Regions from separate parts of the Cutibacterium sp. LaCa_89 genome, predicted to be linked through region 2. Evidence: riboswitches for the same ligand, from Rfam matches in the RefSeq annotation. Region 2 holds a riboswitch; each other region holds the start of a gene.

Evidence for each region. A riboswitch is a leader RNA that binds a small molecule or an ion and turns the genes downstream of it on or off. The one in region 2 is predicted to bind thiamine pyrophosphate.
Region 1: another riboswitch for thiamine pyrophosphate. It lies ahead of ACP8LP_RS00720 (ECF transporter S component); the one in region 2 lies ahead of thiM (hydroxyethylthiazole kinase).
Region 3: another riboswitch for thiamine pyrophosphate. It lies ahead of ACP8LP_RS00500 (bifunctional hydroxymethylpyrimidine kinase/phosphomethylpyrimidine kinase); the one in region 2 lies ahead of thiM (hydroxyethylthiazole kinase).

The regions. Positions count from the first base shown of each region.
Region 1 covers NZ_CP190889.1:169,942-175,988, forward strand. Annotated here, with positions in the region: gene ACP8LP_RS00710 (NUDIX hydrolase) at 81-728, shown strand; gene hrpB (ATP-dependent helicase HrpB) at 710-3,220, shown strand; TPP riboswitch at 3,520-3,623, shown strand; gene ACP8LP_RS00720 (ECF transporter S component) at 3,659-4,282, shown strand; gene ACP8LP_RS00725 (ATP-binding cassette domain-containing protein) at 4,279-6,047, shown strand, end outside.
Region 2 covers NZ_CP190889.1:927,476-933,522, reverse strand. Annotated here, with positions in the region: gene ACP8LP_RS04365 (NAD-dependent malic enzyme) at 1-1,010, opposite strand, end outside; gene ACP8LP_RS04360 (L-lactate dehydrogenase) at 1,052-2,020, opposite strand; gene thiE (thiamine phosphate synthase) at 2,119-2,766, opposite strand; gene thiM (hydroxyethylthiazole kinase) at 2,753-3,586, opposite strand; TPP riboswitch at 3,555-3,663, opposite strand; gene ACP8LP_RS04345 (serine hydrolase domain-containing protein) at 3,774-5,141, shown strand; gene ACP8LP_RS04340 (MFS transporter) at 5,146-6,047, opposite strand, start outside.
Region 3 covers NZ_CP190889.1:116,548-122,594, reverse strand. Annotated here, with positions in the region: gene ACP8LP_RS00505 (MFS transporter) at 1-485, opposite strand, end outside; gene ACP8LP_RS00500 (bifunctional hydroxymethylpyrimidine kinase/phosphomethylpyrimidine kinase) at 543-2,123, opposite strand; TPP riboswitch at 2,106-2,200, opposite strand; gene ACP8LP_RS00495 (oleate hydratase) at 2,382-4,166, shown strand; gene ACP8LP_RS00490 (AIR synthase related protein) at 4,228-5,007, shown strand; gene ACP8LP_RS00485 (ABC transporter substrate-binding protein) at 5,437-6,047, shown strand, end outside.

The DNA of each region.
Region 1 (6,047 bases), 760 kb from region 2:
TGCTGTATTTCGCAATAACGCGAGCCCCATGGGTAGGTCGGGGCCGGGCACTTCAGCTTGCAGCGTGACAGGCTTGGACCATGCCACATCTCCACACCCAGCCACATGGACACGACGTCACGATCAGCGCGTGGATCCTGAGAAGGTTTCCATCCGACAGCCCACGTGGCTGGCAGTGGAAGGCCCTCGTGCACAAACACCGCAAGATGAATTTGTGGATTCAACCGGGCGGACACGTCGAGCACACCGAGAACCCCTGGCAGGCCCTTGCTCACGAGCTCCACGAGGAAGCTGGCTACCACATTGACCAGTTGAGCGTCCTACAGCCATGGAATCGGCTTCCTGACGGGGTTCATGACCTCATGCACCCGACGCCGGTGCTTCTCAACACCCACAGCCCCTACCCAGGGCACTTTCACTCCGACATCGTCATGGCGATGGTTGCTGATGGTGATCCGGCGGAGAAACCGCGTCCTGGCGAGTCTCTGGAGCTTCAGTGGGTCAGCCCTGACGAGTTCGCCGCGCTCCCGGGGGCCGAGCCCGATGCCGTCATGATCATGACGATGATCGTCGAGCGGGTGGCCGATTCCTGGATTCCTATCCGGGCGACGGACTGGTCGCTGGAAGATGCCCCCACGGAGGCAATGACGAACCGCACGGTCGCCGAGGCCACTGCTCCTGATCCCCTGGACGAGAGGGAGACCCAGGGGTGGGGGACGGCCCAGTGACGCGGAGTTTCGACCTCGACGCAATAGGCTCCGGGCATCCGGTTGCCGATCATTGCGACGAGATCACCACAGCCCTGGATGTTGGGAGGGCGGTCATCGTCGCCCCACCGGGCACCGGCAAGACGACCTTCGTCCCGCCGCTGGTCGCATCGCGGTGTTCGGGTCGGGTCATCGTCACCCAGCCACGACGGGTGGCAGCCAGAGCCGCCGCACGCCGACTTTCCACACTCACCCGGACCCGCCCCGGCGAGTTCGCCTCCCACACCGTGCGCGGGGAGTCGACGACAACCCGCGACACCAGGGTTGAGTTCGTGACGACCGGGATTCTCCTTCGCCGCCTGATGCGTGATCCTGACCTGACAGGGGTTGATGCCGTCGTCCTCGACGAGGTCCATGAGCGTCATCTCGATGCCGACCTAGCCGTCGCGATGGTGTGCGAGGTGGCCCAGCTGCGCGAGGACCTCACGGTGGTGGCGATGTCGGCCACCGTCGACAGCTCCGGGTGGGCGAGCCTCCTCGGTACGGACGAGCCGGTACCGGTCGTCGAGGTGTCATCGGCCCTGCATCAGCTCCAGATCGAGTGGGCCCCAGCCTCGGGATCCCCTGTGGATTCTCGGGGTGTGACTCCCGAGTTCCTCAGTCACCTTGGCAGTGTCACCGTCGAGACCCTCGATCACCACCCAGATGGTTCGGCGCTGGTCTTCGTGCCGGGGGCGCGCGAGGTCGACCACGTCGTCGCGGATCTGCGCTCCCGGCTCGATGGCGTGGAAATCGTCGGGCTGTCAGGGTCGATGTCGGCGCGTGAGCAGGATCGTGCCTTGTCAGACCCAGGTGACGTGCGCCGTGTCATCGTCTCGACGGCGGTTGCGGAATCCTCCCTGACGGTGCCGGGGGTGAGGCTCGTCGTCGACTCGGGTCTGTCTCGGGAACCGCGCCTGGATCGTGATCGCGGCATGACGGGCCTGGTGACAGTCCGGGAATCTCGAGCCTCGGCAATTCAGCGTGCCGGACGTGCAGCTCGTCTCGGCCCTGGCGTCGCGGTGCGGAGCCTGCGGCCCCAGGACTGGTCTGGGATGGATGCCGACCCGGCCCCCGAGGTTGATCATGCCGACCTTGTGGCACCGCTGCTGGCGCTGGCCGTCTGGGGCTCTCCTCGTGGCGAAGGCATGGCCCTACCAACCCTATTGCCACAGGACCGGGCGGCCGAGGCCGAGGAGGAACTGCGTGACCTAGGTGCTGTTGACGCTGACGGTCGAGTCACCGACAGAGGGCGTCAGCTCGCGACGGTTCCGGTCGACCCGCGTCTAGCAAGGGCCCTGGTCGACGGCGCGCCGATTGTCGGGTCTCGTCGCTGCGCCGAGATCGTCGCCATGCTCGGCCTCGACGACGGACAGGTCGACCTCGTCGGGCAGTGGCGCCAGTTGCGGACTGGTCGTCACCCCGATGGGAGGGTGTGGCGTCGCGAGGCTGACCGGCTTTCGCGTCTCACTGACGATTTCCCCGACACCAACATCACCGACGATGATGCCGTCGCCACGGTCGTCTCCCTGGCTCGCCCAGGTTGGATCGCTCGCAGCCGTGGTGAGGGGTCATCGTCCTATCTGTTGGCTTGTGGCACTGGGGTTGAACTGCCCCGCAACTGCCCACCCGGGTTGCTCGGGCAGCCCTGGTTGGCCGTTGCCCGAACCTCTCGCGTCACGAGCGGCGCCCTCATCCGGGCAGCGGTCCCGCTGGCGGAATCGGCGGCTCTGGATGCCGGTTCGGCGATGCTCGCGACCGAGACCACGGTCACCTGGAATGGCGGCAAGGCTCGCGGTCGGCGCGTTTCGCGGCTTGGTGCCATCGAGTTGTCGTGCACCCCGGTCCGGCCAGGGCGTGATGAAGCCCGTCAAGCGGTGCTGGAAGAAGTGAGATCCCGCGGGCTCGAGGTTATAGGCCTGACGAAGAACGGTGAGTCCCTGAGGAGTCGGCTCGCCCTGGCCCACCGGGTACTCGGAGACCCCTGGCCTGACGCCAGTGATGAGGCTCTGCTCTCTCGCGCCGAGGAATGGCTCGACTTGGATGGCCTGGCCGCAGGGCAGGGGAGTGACGCCACCTCTGGCCTACGCAGGATGCTGGGGTGGCAGCAATCGGCACGTCTTGACGAGGCCCTCCCCGAGACGATCACGGTCCCCAGCGGGTCGCGAATCCGCGTTGACTACCCGGAACCCGGCAGTGACGCCGCTCCGGTGCTCGCGGTGAAGCTCCAGGAGTGTTTCGGGTGGACCGACGGCCCGATGATCTGTGACGGCCGCGTGAAGGTGGTGCTCCATCTGTTGTCCCCAGCCCGACGTCCGTTGGCCGTCACAGACGATCTCGCCAGTTTCTGGGCCAACGTCTACCCCTCGGTGCGAGCGGAGAATCGTGGACGTTATTCCAAACATCCCTGGCCCGAGGACCCACTGACGGCCATGCCCACGAAGCGCACGAATCGGGCGTTGGGGCATAGCTGACGGCGGGCCAAGTCCAGCACCCACGCTGAGTCCGGGAGTTGAGGACTTGTTTCCAAGCAACGTGTCCCTTCGCGTCCCGGTCCACCCGCAACCTTGTGGAGATCGGGGTTCTGATGGCGAAAGCTGCTACGGGAGATGGCACGACGGGGGTCCATGACCCCGATTTTCACCAGGAGGCGGAATACCCGACATCGTCGGGGTCCGGGCGACGGGCCCCGCCCGACGACCTCCGAGCCCCGCGCAAGGATCGCCGAACCCGTTGTGGGTGGAGACTTCCCGCCAACCGCGACTACGATGGCTCTCAACGACAGGGGAGCATCATCGGATGCTGAGAGTGGGCACCGCCCAGACCCTCGAACCTGAACCGGTTAGGACCGGCGTAGGGAGTCGGGCTCTTCGCGCATGTGCGCCCCCTTCCGAAGGGACGGAAGGATTTCCATGACCAACGACAAACCTGCCATGCGGTATCGCACCATTGACATCGTCACCCCAGTGATGATCGCGGTGGCCTTCGGTGTCATCTTCCTCGGTTACGGCGCTCTCTACAGCCTCCTCAAGCCGGTGTCCTCGGTGTATGTGCCAGCCGAGGGCATTCTCGCCGGCATCTGGTTTCTACCCGCCCTCATCGCCGGCCTCATCGTCCGCAAACCCGGAGCGGCCCTTCTCGCGGAGGTCCTCGCTGCATCCATTGAGGCCGCCCTCGGAAGTCAGTGGGGAGCCGGGACCCTCATCTCGGGTCTCATCCAGGCTCTGCCGATGGAGCTGTGTCTGCTCATCGTCGCCTATCGCAAGGCTGGACCGAAGCTCGCCATGGTTGCCGGAGCTCTCACCGGTATCGCTGAGGGTATTTACGAACGTATTTCCTATTACCCGATGTTCCGTTTCGGGGACACCGTCGTTTACCTCATCCTCATGGTCGTCTCCGGAGCGCTGCTTGGCGGGCTGCTGGCGTGGGGTATCGTCCGCGGCCTGGCGGCCGCTGGTGCCCTCAACCCCTTCGCGGTTTCTCGTGAACTGCGTGGCGGAAAGCGGAGTACGGCGTCGGCGCGGAATCTGTCATGACTGACGTCTTGGCCCGTAATGACCAGGTTGACGACGTTTCCGCTCGTCGGGCGGTGCCAGTGGATGTCGAGGGGTTGACTGTCGGCGTCCCGGGCCGCGACGCCCCCATCCTCGGGCCCATCGACCTCCACCTGCCTGCTGGCGCAAGGGTGCTTGTCACAGGGCCTTCGGGTGCTGGCAAAACGACCCTGCTGCACGCCGTCGGAGGGTTGCTGGAGGAGGAGAGTCACGATCTGACGGGCCAAGTGAGTACGTGGGGCGACGACAACGTCGGTCTGCTGCAGCAGGAGCCGATCCACTCTGTCGTTGCCGCGACCTGTGGACGTGACATCGCCTTTGGTCCGGAGAATCATCGCGTTCCCCGCGAGGAGATCTGGCCGATCGTCGAGGATTCCCGACGCCGTGCCCGGTTCACCATTCCCTGTGACCACTCCACCACGAAGATGTCGGGCGGGCAGATGCAACGTCTCGTCATCGCCGGAATCCTGGCCACCGACCCCGGGCTGCTCCTCCTCGACGAGCCGATCTCGATGCTCGACGAGGAATCGGCCAGCGCGATTCGAGACGAGGTCGCCATGATGGCCCACGACCGGACGGTTTTCGTCGTCGACCACCATCCGGACCAGTGGCGTGGGATCCTCGACCAGGTTGTCGAGTTGACCGATCACGGCACCCTCAAACGGATCTGGGATTTCGAGGACTACCTCGACTCGCGCGAGCCCACCGAAGTGCCGTGGCACCCCGCTACTCCCGGCGAGGCAGTCGCTCGGGCCGTCGCTCTCGATGCTCACCGTCCGCAGTCTGTCGACGTGCTGCTTCGTGGCGTCGAGATGTCGGCCCGACGCGGTTACGTCACGGTCCTGTCAGGGCCCAGCGGGGTCGGCAAGTCCACCCTGCTGAGGCTGCTGGCCGGGCTTGACGACCCTGCCGCCGGCGAGCTCGCCCTCCCCGAGCCCGGGCACACCGCCTGGGTGCCGCAGAACCCGGAGAACTACCTCGTCGCCCGCACAGCTGCTGACGAGCTCTTCGCCTCGCCGATGGTTCCTGAGAACGCTGATCTGCGCGACCTCGTCAGGACCTTCGGGCTCAAGCCGATCCTCGACTCCCACCCCATGACCTGTTCGGGCGGGGAGAAGAGGCGCCTCGCCATCGCGGCGGCACTCGCTCAGAAACCCGACCTGCTGCTCCTCGACGAGCCGACCGTCGGCCTCGACGACGACCGCGGTGCCAGTGTCCTGACGGCCATCCGCGCCGCGGCGGACTCCGGGGTTGCCGTCGTCGTCTCTTCCCACGACCCCCAGGTCATCGAGATGGCTGACGAGGTCGTTGACGTCGCCTCGTACCGCGATCCGGATCCTACCCCGGACGAGAACCCCCAGGGGAAGCCGGCATTCCTGACGAAGATCAACCCTCTCGTCGTCCTCCTTATCGCCGTCGCAGGCATTGTCGGGTCCCTCTTCGTGCGATCTCCGCTCATCGGCGCCATCGGGCTCATTCCGGCCGTCGCCATGGCTCCGATGTGTTCCCGCCGCGTCAAACCCTTGGCGGTTCGGACGGTTCCGGTCGTCATCGCCGCGGTGATGTTGGTCTGGACGACCCTGTTGCTCCACAGCGGGTTCACGAACCCAGCGGTGTGGAGCGAGGCGACCCGTCAGGGGCTGAGGATCCTCGTCTTCGTCCTGCCGGGCGCACTGGCCTCTGCCGCGGCCGATCCCACCCGCTTCGGCGACGCCCTGGCACAGCAGACCCACCTTCCGCAGCGCCC
Region 2 (6,047 bases):
GAACGCGCAGTTTCCTCGTCCAGGCCCTGGCTGACCATGAGCTGTACCAGGAGATTCGCGATGCCGGTGCCAGCTGAACCAGCGCCGTGAATGACGATACGGTGCTTGCTCAGCGGGGTGCCGGACGCCTTGACGGCACTCAACACGGCGGCGACGACCACGGCCGCGGTGCCCTGGATGTCGTCGTTGAAGGTGCAGTAGTCGTCCCGGTACTTGTTGAGGATTCGGGTGGCGTTACCGGCCGCGAAGTCCTCCCAGTGCAGCAGGGCGTGCGGGAACATCCGGTGGGCCGTCTCGACGTACTGTTGGACGAAGGCGTCATAGCGTTCTCCGCGCACACGAGGGTGACGCACACCGAGGTAGCCGTCGTCATTGAGGCGTTCCATGTTGTCGGTGCCGACGTCGAGGATGACGGGTAGGACACGGTGCGGGTGGATTCCGGCTGCCGCGGTGTACACCGCCAGTTTCCCGACGGTGATCGCCACGCCACCGACACCCTGGTCACCGATGCCAAGGATGCCCTCTGCATCGGTGGCCACGATGAGGTCGACATCGTCAGGGCCATGGCCCAACTGCCCCAGGGCCTGCTCCATGTCCTCCGGGTCGTCGATGGACAGGTAAATACCGCGCGGACGGTCGTACCAGTGGTTGTATTCCTCAATCGCCTTGCCGATCGTCGGGGTGTAGACGATGGGCAGCATCTCCTCGATGTGCTCGGCGATGAGGCGGAAGTACAGCACCTCATTACGGTCGTGCATGTGGTTGAGGTACAGGTACTTCGCCAGGTCGTCCGGCTGCGCCGAGTACTGGGCGTAAACCCGCTTGAGCTGGTCGGTCATCGTCATGACTCCCGACGGCAACAGGCCCGTGAGACCAAGGGTCTTGCGCTCCTCGAGGGTGAAAGCCGTGCCTCGGTTGGCCAGGGGGTTCGTCAACACCTCCTGGCCGCGAGCCGCAATCTTGAGAAGTTCTCCGTCACTGTCCTGTGCATACTGAAAAGGAACTGACATACCCCCAGCCTAGAAGGTCGTCAGCACAGATGTTCAGCAGGTCACGAGATGGATGACAAAGTGTCACGCAAGCGTTCCGCGGAAGCCTCAAGGGAGGCAATTTCCGCTGCGCTCATGGAGACCGGGACCACTCCTTCGATGCCGTCACGCGAGACGATGCACGGCATGGACAGGGCTACCCCGGAGACTCCGTGGACATCCTCGATGACGCTGGACAGCGGCAGGACGGAACGGCCCGGACGCAGCAGGGACTCGGCAAGACGAGCACCCGTCAGACCGATGGCGTAGTTCGTCGCACCCTTGCCCTCGATGATCTTGTACGCGGCGAAGGCGGCCTCGTGAGCCAGATCAGCCAGCACGTCCTCGGTGAAGACGCGCTCACCCTCGACTGTCCAGTCGTGGATCGGCACACCGGAGATGTTGGCGGTCGACCACAGCGGGAACTCCGAGTCGCCGTGCTCGCCGACGATGGTCACGTGTACATGGCGCTGCTCGACGTTGGCCCACTGACGGATGAGCCAGCGCAGCCGCGAGGTGTCGAGCATGGTACCGGTCGAGAAGACGCGGTTAGCCGGCAACCCGGTGGCCTGCTGGGCAACAACGGTCAGGACGTCACAGGGGTTGGTGACGAGCACGAACAGGGCGTTCGGGGACTGCTCGACCAGCTGCGGCATGAGGGAACGCAAAATATTGGCATTGACGCCGGCAAGGTCCAGACGGGTCTGGCCCGGCTTCTGACGGGCCCCGGCAGTGATGAAGACGACATCAGAGTCGGCAGTGTCGTGGACATCAGCGCCACCCATCACTGAGGCGGGGGTGAACTGAGTGCCATGGGCGAGGTCCGCTACCTCGGCCTCGACCTTGTCCTTGGCAATGTCGTATAGGGCAACGAGGTCGGCCGATCCGCGGATGAGGCAGGCGTAGGCCAGCGAGGAACCAACCGAACCGGCCCCGACGACGGAGATCTTGGAGGCGCGACGAGTGACGTCAGAAGTGCTCATGGCGCTCATCTTAGGGTGCCCTCGTGCCTGATTATGTACCATGCGCACCAGGGCCGCTCATCTGAACAAGATGCCAGTAGCACTGGGCGCTTGTGCACGCCCTGACGTCACCTCCCCTTCGCGCGGCGCCACGCCTGTGCGAGTTCCCGAGCACTGGACTCGGGATCGGCGCTTCGACAAATTGCCGAGACTACGCTGAGGCCGTCGCAACCCACCCGGGCTATATCCTGAGCGTCAGAGGCAGCGACGCCGCCAATGATGCACACCGGCCACGGGCTGACGTCGACGACTTCGCGTATCGCGGCTAGGCCGAGCTCGCCTGCTTCAGGTTTAGTCCCCGTGCCATGCAAAGCCCCAACACCCAAGTAATCGACGACGTCACGGCCATGAGACAGCGCAGCCTCCACATGGGCGGAGGTCTGCGCGGATAAGCCAATTAGCAGATCGTCCCCGAGAATCTCTCGAACTTGGGCGACCGGCATGTCGGACTGCCCGACATGGGCGCCGTCGGCTCCGATGTCGGCGACCAGATGCACCCGGTCGTCGATGATAAGGGGTACTCCACTGCACGCATCCTTCACCCGCCGTCCCAAGGTGACGAATTCGTCGTCGGGCAGGTCGTGGTCGCGGAATTGGACCAGAGTCACCCCGCCGGCGATAGCACGCCGCACGGTCTCGACGACCCTGTCTGGGCCGCCACATTGGGCGGTGTCTGTGACGAGGTACACCGAAAGATCGAAGTCAGGCCGTGACATCGCGAAGCCCTCCTCTCGCGCCGACTTCGTCGGGTGACACCAGGAACAGCTCGTCGATGAGAGCTTGAGCGAATCCGCCCGGGCCCACACTGCGATCTGCTGCTCGTTCGGCAGCTACGCACAGCATGGCGGTTGCGGATGTAGCGGCAATGAGGTGATCCTTCTGGACGCCTGCGAAGGCTGCTGTCAGAGCCCCTAGTGAGCATCCGACCCCGGTCACTCGCGCCATCCATTCATGCCCCGATGACACGGTTACGTGCCGGCGAGCGTCCACGATGTGATCGACGGGACCACTAATGGCGACCACGGTGCCGTATGTGCGCACGAGCTCAGCGGCGGATCTCAAGGCATCCTCGACGGTATCTCCGGCCTCCGGGCCTCGGGAAGACGCTCCCGTTCCAGCCAAGGTCAATACCTCGGAGGCATTCGCCCGGATGACGGCTGGAGCGCCGACGTGCAACGCGTCCAGCGCGACCTGGGTACGCCATGGCATCCCGACCCCCACCGGGTCGAGCACCCACGGCGTGTCACTACCTGCGGCGCCACGCGCGGCAACAACCATGGCCTCAGCGGTCTCCCGGTACGGGGTACCAACATTGACTAGCACGCCGTCAGCCACCGAGGCGAACCCTTCAGATTCTGAGGGGTTATCGACCATAGCGGGAACCGCCCCCGCAGCCAACAACACATTCGCGGTGAAATTGGCAACCACGATGTTCGTCAAGCACTGCACCAGCGGCTTGTCCCGACGCAGCCGCTCCACAGACTCCGACACCAGATTCGACAATTCAGTCATGTCAACCACTTCCTTCGCCGGCATTACCCGGACAGGTTCAGACGGTCGGTGCCATCACGACACCCTCTCAGCCCTTGTGGTGGGCTCCCGCGTTGTTGTGGTCCAATCTACTGCCACGATGCGCGCTGGCAACGCCGCACTCCTGTCTTCTAGGGCCAGCGGTGTCCGAATCCGCTCTACCAACCCACGTCTCAAGTGACACAATGCCGCCATGAATCCCCGTCTTAGCCCTGTCGTCGACGTTCTCAATGCTGCGTCGTCAGAAGCCGCCGGGAGTGGAACCTCGTTGTCCTGGGCAACCGTTGACGACAGTGAGGTGCGCTGTAACGACACCGACGATCGCGTCTACAGCATCGCGTCGATGTCGAAGTCGTTCACCGCTGCCAGCGTCCTTGGGATCTGTCACGGGCTGATCGACGTGGCTTCTCGACGGCCCGCTCTCGACGACACCCTCGGCAGGTGGATTCCGCAGCTTCAGGAGCCCATCGCCAACGCAACGATTCGTGACGCGTTGTCCATGTCTACCGGTCTACCACCGGACGATCCGTGGGCCGACCGTCAGCAGGCCATGGCACGCGAGGAGTTCGAGGCGCTGTTGGGTAAACCCTTCATCACGAACTTCGCGACGGGGACGGGGTACGCCTATTCCAACCTCGGTTACGCGATCCTGGGCCGCGTCGTCGAGTTGGCGACCGAGCGGCCATTCATCGACGTCGTCGAGGAAGACGTCATCCGTCGGTTGGGGATGACCGAATCCTTCCTCGACGTCACGCAAGTACCCGAGGGAAAGCTCGCCCCAGGCCTCGGCAGAGATGGCAGCGTCCAGCCCTTGCTTGGCTCCGGAACCTTCTCCCCCATCGGCGGCCTCATCTGCACCGCCAAGGATGTCGGGATCTGGGTGAGCCATTTCATCACCGCGTGGACCAGCGAGGACCATGGTTGGGACCAGGTCTTTCGCGACATGCAGCAAATGCAGCGGTATTTCACGACGTACGGCCCAGTCACCGAAGGGTACGGATATGGCCTGCACGTCGCTGTCACGGGGAAGGAACACATCGTCTACCACTGTGGCGGGTATCCAGGGTATGGATCGACGATGATGTGGCATCCGTCCTCCGGGGTCGGCGTCGTGGTGCTGGCGAATCAGACGTATCACCCGGCCATCCGCGTAACCTCCACGGCCCTCGACACCGTTGTTCCCGGGGTGGGCGACCTGCTGCTGCCCTCCGCGGCCAAGGATCGCAAGGCCTGTGATGCCGTCCATCCTTCGCCGATGAATCCCCAAGTCCGGCAGCATCTCGACGACGTCGAGAAGATCATTCGCAACTGGTCGGACGATCTGGTGGCTCAGGAGTGGAGCCCGACGATGGACATGGATCGTCCGTTGGATCAGCGCCGCAAGGATTTCGAGGACGTGGTCAAGGCCACCGGGGAATCCGCGGATGCCACGATCGACGTCGTCGAGATGACGCCGTATCGCTGGATCTGGCGTGTCGAGGGCCCCCTGGCTACCCGTCAGGTCACGGCTTCGGTTAACCCGTTGAGTCAGGTACAGGCCCTCGACGTCAGGATCGTTTGATAGGTCAGATCGTGTCGAGTGAGGTGCCGCGAGTTTCGCGGGCGAACATGTATGTCACACCGCCGATGACGAGCAGCCCGGTGAACAGGATGAACGCCGGGAAGACCGCGTCCAAGGTGACATTCTGTTTGACCGCAGATCCGCCCACCATGAGTCCCATGAGCGCCGGACCGATGACCTTGGCAGTCGCACCGATGCCGTAACCGAGTCCGAGACCGGTGGAGCGAGCCTCATTGGGAAATTGCTCGGCGCCGAAGGCGTTCAGAATACCGAAGGCGCCGTCGCCGAAGGCCATCGCAACAAGGACGCCGGCAAAGAAGACCTGCCAGCCCCAACCCAGATGAGCCGAAAGCGCGATGATCAGAGTTCCGGCGGCACCTACCAGACCGAATGACAGCATCGTGATCCTCCGACCGATGCGGTCGGCCAGCCATGCTGACAGGAAGCGCCCGATGAGATCGGCCAGAGAGACGAACATAAACAGGATTCCAACTTGCTCTGCAGACTTGCCGAAGCCGGTCTTGAGGAGGGTCTGACCCCACGACTGAATCGTGAATGACCCCAGAATGAAGCAGAAGGACCCTAGGCTGACAATAAGGAGGCTCTTGCGGTACTTGCCGAAGACAAGTGAGTACGAAGCGTCTCGGACGTGCTCTACGGGCGGCAGATCTCCAATGTCGTCAGCCGGCATCTCCAACGCCCACGCCAAAGCCTCACGAGCTTCATTTTCCCGTCCATGACTCTGTAAGAATCTTGGCGACTCGGGGACAAAGCGAATCCACACAAGCAGGAAGACGGGAATCGCACCCAGTGCGATGAGGGCACGCCAATTATCACCCAAGACATTTTGCGCGAATGACCCCAGAAATAGACCGAGAGGTATGAATACCGACGCCAATCCAGCAA
Region 3 (6,047 bases), 810 kb from region 2:
GACGCCAAGCCGCGTTTCTTGGGAGATGACCATTCCATCGCCAGCGGGATGGCGGCGGAGTACTCACCGGCGACGAAGATCCCGCCCAGGAATCGCAGCAGCAGGATGAGCCCGATCGTCCACGGCCCGATGAGCTGGTGGGTGGGCATGACGGCGATGAGCCCGGCGCAGGTCGCGGTGCCGGCAATGGCCAGGCGGGTGGTACGGGTGCGTCCCAGCCGGTCGGAGATCCGTCCGAAGATCATCCCGCCGAGGGGACGTCCCAGCAGCATGGCGATGACGACGAGGGCGCCGACGGAGGCGCTGGCCGAGGGGCCGGCGAGCACCACCATCGCGGGGGCGAGGGCCGTCAGGGGTAGGAAGACGTGAATGTTGTCAATCCAGTTGCCGACGACGCCGGCCCGCAGAGCGGCCCGTCCTTCGGGTGGCATCGTCCCCTTCGACGAGGTGTTCGGAACGGTGGGCAGTGATGTTGCCGTGGTCATGAGGGCAAGTCCTTGAACAAGTGTGGATGGTGCGGTCTGGAGCGGGGCGATGGCGGCTCAGACACGCATCGCCTGGTCGAAGAACTCCAACTCATGACGACAGGCCGTCAGATAGGCATGGGCAGCACGTGCCCGAGCAGTCGGACCAGCTTGTTCGAAGGCCTTCTCCACGACGACGAGGGTGTGCGAGGTAGCCTCGACAAACCCCGGGGCCCGGTAGGTGTCGAGCCACAACGCATAGGGATGGCCTTCCGGAACCTGCGGCAACCCGGCTCCCACCTGGGCATACAGCCAGAAGCAGGGCAGGACGGACGCCACCCCGACGACGTAGTCGTCACCCAGAGTGTGTGCCAGCAGGAAATTCGTGTACGCCGTCGTCACCGGGCCGGCCGGAGCCTGATCGCGTCCCTCCAACCAGGTGCGGTGCAGGGCAGCCTCCTCGACGATGCAGGTCTCGGACGACTGCGCCCACCACGCCGCGTCCTGCGGGTCGACGGCGCGAGCAGCCAGAGCGGCCAGGGCTCGTGAATAGCAGGCCAGATATCGGGCGTCCTGACCGAGGTAGAAGTTGAAGGCGTGACCCGTTAAGGTGCCATCGACGAGGGCAGCGACGAAGTCCGATCCCTGGATCTGACGGGCCAGATCCGCGCTGGCCTGCCACAGGGCCGTCGTCCACGGACCAACCGGGTCCACCGCAGCAGTGGGTGCTGACCCCGCCGAACCGACGAGGGCCTTGGGAGACTCCAGCGGCTCGATCGGCCCGAACCAAGCCACCGCCGAGGCATCGGCGGACAGCCGTCGTGCCCGGTGGGAGTGGTCGACCGGACCGTGTCCCCGGCCAACCTTCAGCTCTGACCCGTGCAGAATCGCCTCGTGCAACCAGTCGGTGACCCATCCCAGGGCCTCGCCGGGAGCATCCCCTGCACCCAGCCGGGTCGCCAGAGCCGAGGAGAGCGAGCATCCGGTGCCGTGGGTGTTCGTCGTCTCCACCCGGGTGCTCTGCGCGGTGTACGTCGTCCCTTCCGAGCCCACCCAGATGTTGTCGACACGCCGGGAGTCGAGATGGCCGGTCTTGACGACGACGGCGACCCCGGTCTCCTTGGCCCAGCCGCGCGCCTGTTCCAGGGCTTCCTCGGCGCCCTTCGCCGGTCCGGTCTCGCACAGCACTGCGAGCTCGGGAATGTTCGGGGTGACGACGGTTGCCCGGCGACAGAACTCGCGCATGGCAGCCTCGGCGTCAGGGGCGAGGAGCCGGTCTCCGCTGGTGGCGACCATGACCGGATCGACGACGACAACGGGCGGGCGGTGCTCGTCGAGGAATCTGGCGACCGTGTCGATGATCTCGACCGTTCCGAGCATGCCGGTCTTGACGGCGTCGATCGCCACGTCATCGCTGACTGCCGCCAACTGCTGCCTCAGGAACTCGGTGGGTGGGGTGTGGATCGCGCGCACCCCTTGAGTGTTCTGGGCAACCAGGGCGGTGACGACGGCCATCGCGTACCCACCGGCCGCGGTGATGGACTTGGTGTCGGCAGCAGTGCCGGCACCCCCGGAGGGATCCGTTCCCGCGATGGAGAGGACGCGCGGGACTGAGCCCTGCGACGGGTTTCTGGGGGTGGAAGAAGCCATCTCGGACATCCCTTCGCCAGTACGAACTAGATCAGGTTCCACGGGTGTGATCTCAGCGCCGATACGGCGCACCCCGTGTCCAGCGATAAGTATGGCACCCGACTGCGACAAGGCACTGCACCCCGAGTCCCGACGACGAAGAACGCTCAAGAAAACTCTTACGAAAGTCTCAAAAAGAGGGCATTCCATCACACCCTTCCGGCGCTATCGTGAGGCTAGTCGAAGTTCACCGGAGAACTTCCGGCGAAGTCGTATGAGGAGTGAATCATGACGAACTGCCAAAAGATTTATCAGCGCAGCTTCCCGGTCAGCCCGGATGGCAACTCGTTCGTTCACAACGACCTCGGTCGTTACACCATGAACCACCCGGTGCCCCCGGACGACATCGCTGAGCGCAAGGCATACCTGGTCGGCTCTGGTATCGCTGCACTGACGGCAGCCGTCTTCCTCATCCGTGACGCCAAGATGCCTGCCGAGAACATCACGATCCTCGAGGAGCTCCACCAGCCCGGCGGCGCCTTCGACGGCGACGGCGACACCGAGAAGGGCTTCATCGCCCGTGGCGGTCGTGAGATGGAGCAACACTTCGAGTGCTTCTGGGACGTCATGAAGGACATCCCGGCCCTCGAGATGCCCGAGCCCTACAGCGTCATGGACGAGTTCCGGATCGTCAACGAGAACGATCCGAACGTCAACCACTGCCGCATCATCAACAACCAGGGCCAGAAACGTTCGGCCTACAAGATGGGCATCAACAAGAAAGGCCAGCTCGCCGTCCTAAAGCTGCTGCTGGCCAAGGAGTCCGACACTTACTACAAGTCCATCGAGGACTGGTTCGACGAAGACTTCCTGCACTCCACCTTCTACACACTGTGGAAGACGATGTTCGCCTTCGAGCAGTGGCAGTCCCTGACCGAGTTCAAGCGCTACATGCACCGCTTCCTCCACCTGCTGCCCGGATTCTCGGACCTCTCCTGCCTGCGGTTCAGCCGCTACAACCAGTACGACTCCTTCGTCGTCCCGCTCATGAAGTGGCTGACCGAGCGCGGCGTGAAGTTCCAGTACGACACCTTGGTCTACGACGTCGACCTGGAGATCACTGCTCACCGCAAGGTCGCCCGAGGCATTCTGTGGCGCGACAAGGAGGGCGGCGAACATCGCATCGACATGACCCCGAAGGACCTCGTCTTCGTCACGAACGGTTCACTGACCGAGTGCACCGGCTACGGCGACATGGACCACCCCGCCCCCTACAACAAGGACGAGGTCGCCGGCTGGGAGCTGTGGCGCAACCTGGTCCGTCGTTCCGCCGTGTTCGGTCGTCCCGACGTCTTCTGCAGCGACGCCGACAAGACGGTGTGGCAGTCGATCAGCTTCAACTTCATCGGTGAGGACCATCCATTCCTCCAGAAGATCAGGGAACTGACGGGCAACGATCCACTGTCCGGACGCACGGTCACCGGCGGCATCATCACCGCCGAGGACTCGTCGTGGTGCATCTCGCTGACGATGAACCGTCAGCCACAGTTCCACGATCAGCCGAAGGACTGGGGCGTCGCCTGGGCCTACGGCCTGTACCCGTTCGAGAAGGGCGACATCGTCAAGAAGCCGATGCTGGAGTGCACCGGAGAGGAACTGCTCAAGGAGTACTGCTATCACTTCGGTCTGCTCGACCAGTTCGAGGAGATCAAGGCTCGCACCAAGGTTCGCATTGCGACGATGCCGTGGATCACAGCCTTCTTCATGCCTCGTGGCAAGGGAGATCGCCCGGAGGTCATCCCGGACGGTTGCGTCAACCTGGCCTGCCTGGGCCAGTTCGTCGAAACCCCGGACGACTGCATCTTCACCGTCGAAGGATCGGCTCGTACCGCCATGATGGCTGTCTACGGGCTGCTCAACCTCGACCGCGACATCCCACCGACATGGCCTGCTCAATACGACATCCGTTCTCTGCTGGCCTCCGCCAAGACACTCAACGACGGGCACCTGCCCGGTGGTCGACTGTTGTCGGTCCTGCTGCGCAATACCTACTACGAGGACATCCTGCCGTGACGTGCTGACGTCATGACGTCCTTCCAGTGCAACTTCGGGGCGGTCGCGGTTGAATGACACCGTGACCGCCCCGAACCATCTCCCCTCATCCCCCCTACCCGTCACGAGGCTGCGTGACCTGCTGGTGGCTGATGTCCCGGCTTCTCGTCTGGTCATCGCCTGTGACACCATCGGTGGGATCGGCCCGCGTCCTGACGACTCCTACCCAGCTGACCCGGTGTGGTGCGCTCATCTGGGAGCGCGGGTACCCCTCCTGGAGGTGATGTGCGCCGGTGCGCGTCCTCTCGTCCTCGTCAACACCCTGTGCCAGGACTGGGAGTCAGCCCAGCCCATGATCGAGGAGTTCCGACGCTGCGCGGCCGCCGTCGGGATTGACCCCACGGCGGTCACGGGCTCGACGGAGGACAACGTCGCGACGACCCAGACCGGGATTGGCGTGACAGTCATCGGCGTCATGCCAGAGGGAGAACTCCCCCGGGCCCATGACGGTGACGTGCTGGTCTGCGTCGGGACTCCCGTCTCGGCCCCTGATGACGACGTCGCCCCTGGCCGGCGCGAGATCGTGCCACTCGCGGAGGTGCGAGACCTGGTGGCCTCCGGGAAGGTTCACGACTGCGTCCCGGTGGGTTCACACGGGGTGGCGTGGGAGGCCGCACAGCTCGCCTCCACCGCGGGGTTACGGGCCGAGTTTCGGGACGTGGAGGTTGACCTGGCTCGCTCCGGAGGGCCCTCGACCTGCCTCGAACTGGCCTGTGATCGGGGCGACGTCGAGGAGCTACACGGTGTGGTGGCCCCGCATCGGCCGTGGGAGGTCATCGGTCGGCTCGCATCGGGATCCTGAGGACTCGATACCTGAGGATTACCACACGGAGCTGCCAAGAAATCGCGATGGTGACGTCACCATCGTGATTTTGGGCCAATTCTTGGCAGCTCCGTGTGTCATACCCCTTGCTCACCGCCGTTGACACGGGGTGTTAATGTGCGATTGCCTCGAATCGGACTCGGTCCGGGGTACTCCTTAGTGAGCGAAGTCGGTGGGAATCCGACACTGTCGCGCAACGGTGATGCCTCACAGCTCAGTCCGGTCGACTCCCTACGGAGTGGCAAGTAACGACTCTCGCCGTAGGAGTCTGCCGGGCACACGACGCGGGTGCCACCGTGAGTCCTGCGGCATGACCGCAGGGAGAACCGCGTGAGTACTCCGAAGACGAAGACTACGCCGAGAAGGATCTCGGCCCTCATCACCCTCCTCGTTGCCCCCAGCCTCGCACTGGCAGGATGTTCGGGCTCCGAGGACAGGACCACTTCAGGCGACAGGCCAACGACATCCTCCTCCGCCAACACCGGCGACAGCATTCCCGGCTGCATCAAGGACTTCGACTCCTCGAAGGACTACTTCCCCGACAAGGCGACCTTCAGCGACGCCCGCGGCCTCACCGTCACCTACCACAAGTCCTACAAGGTGGTGACGGTCAAGAACCCGTCGAGTACCTCGTCCAAGGAGACCAAGTACGTCCTGGTGCAGTGCGGCGCTCCGCAGCCGAAGCTGAACGGTGACCTCGCCAAAGCGCAGAAGATCACCGTCCCCACCACCAGGGTTGCTCTTGGATCAACGACCGAGCCGATGAAGTTCCAGATGATGAACAAGCTGGACGCCGTGATCGGAATGGCCAGCGTGGACATGGTCGGTGACCCAAAGACCCGTCAGGCCCTCAAGGACGCTCATGTCGCTGACTTCGGCGTCGGGGACGGCACCACTGAGGTCAACACCGAGAAGCTGGCCGCCCTACGTCCTGATCTGTTCATCATCAGCGGCCACGACGACCCCAGCAAGTTTGCCAAGGTCAGGGAGATGGGCACACCGGTCGTCGCCGAGCCCGA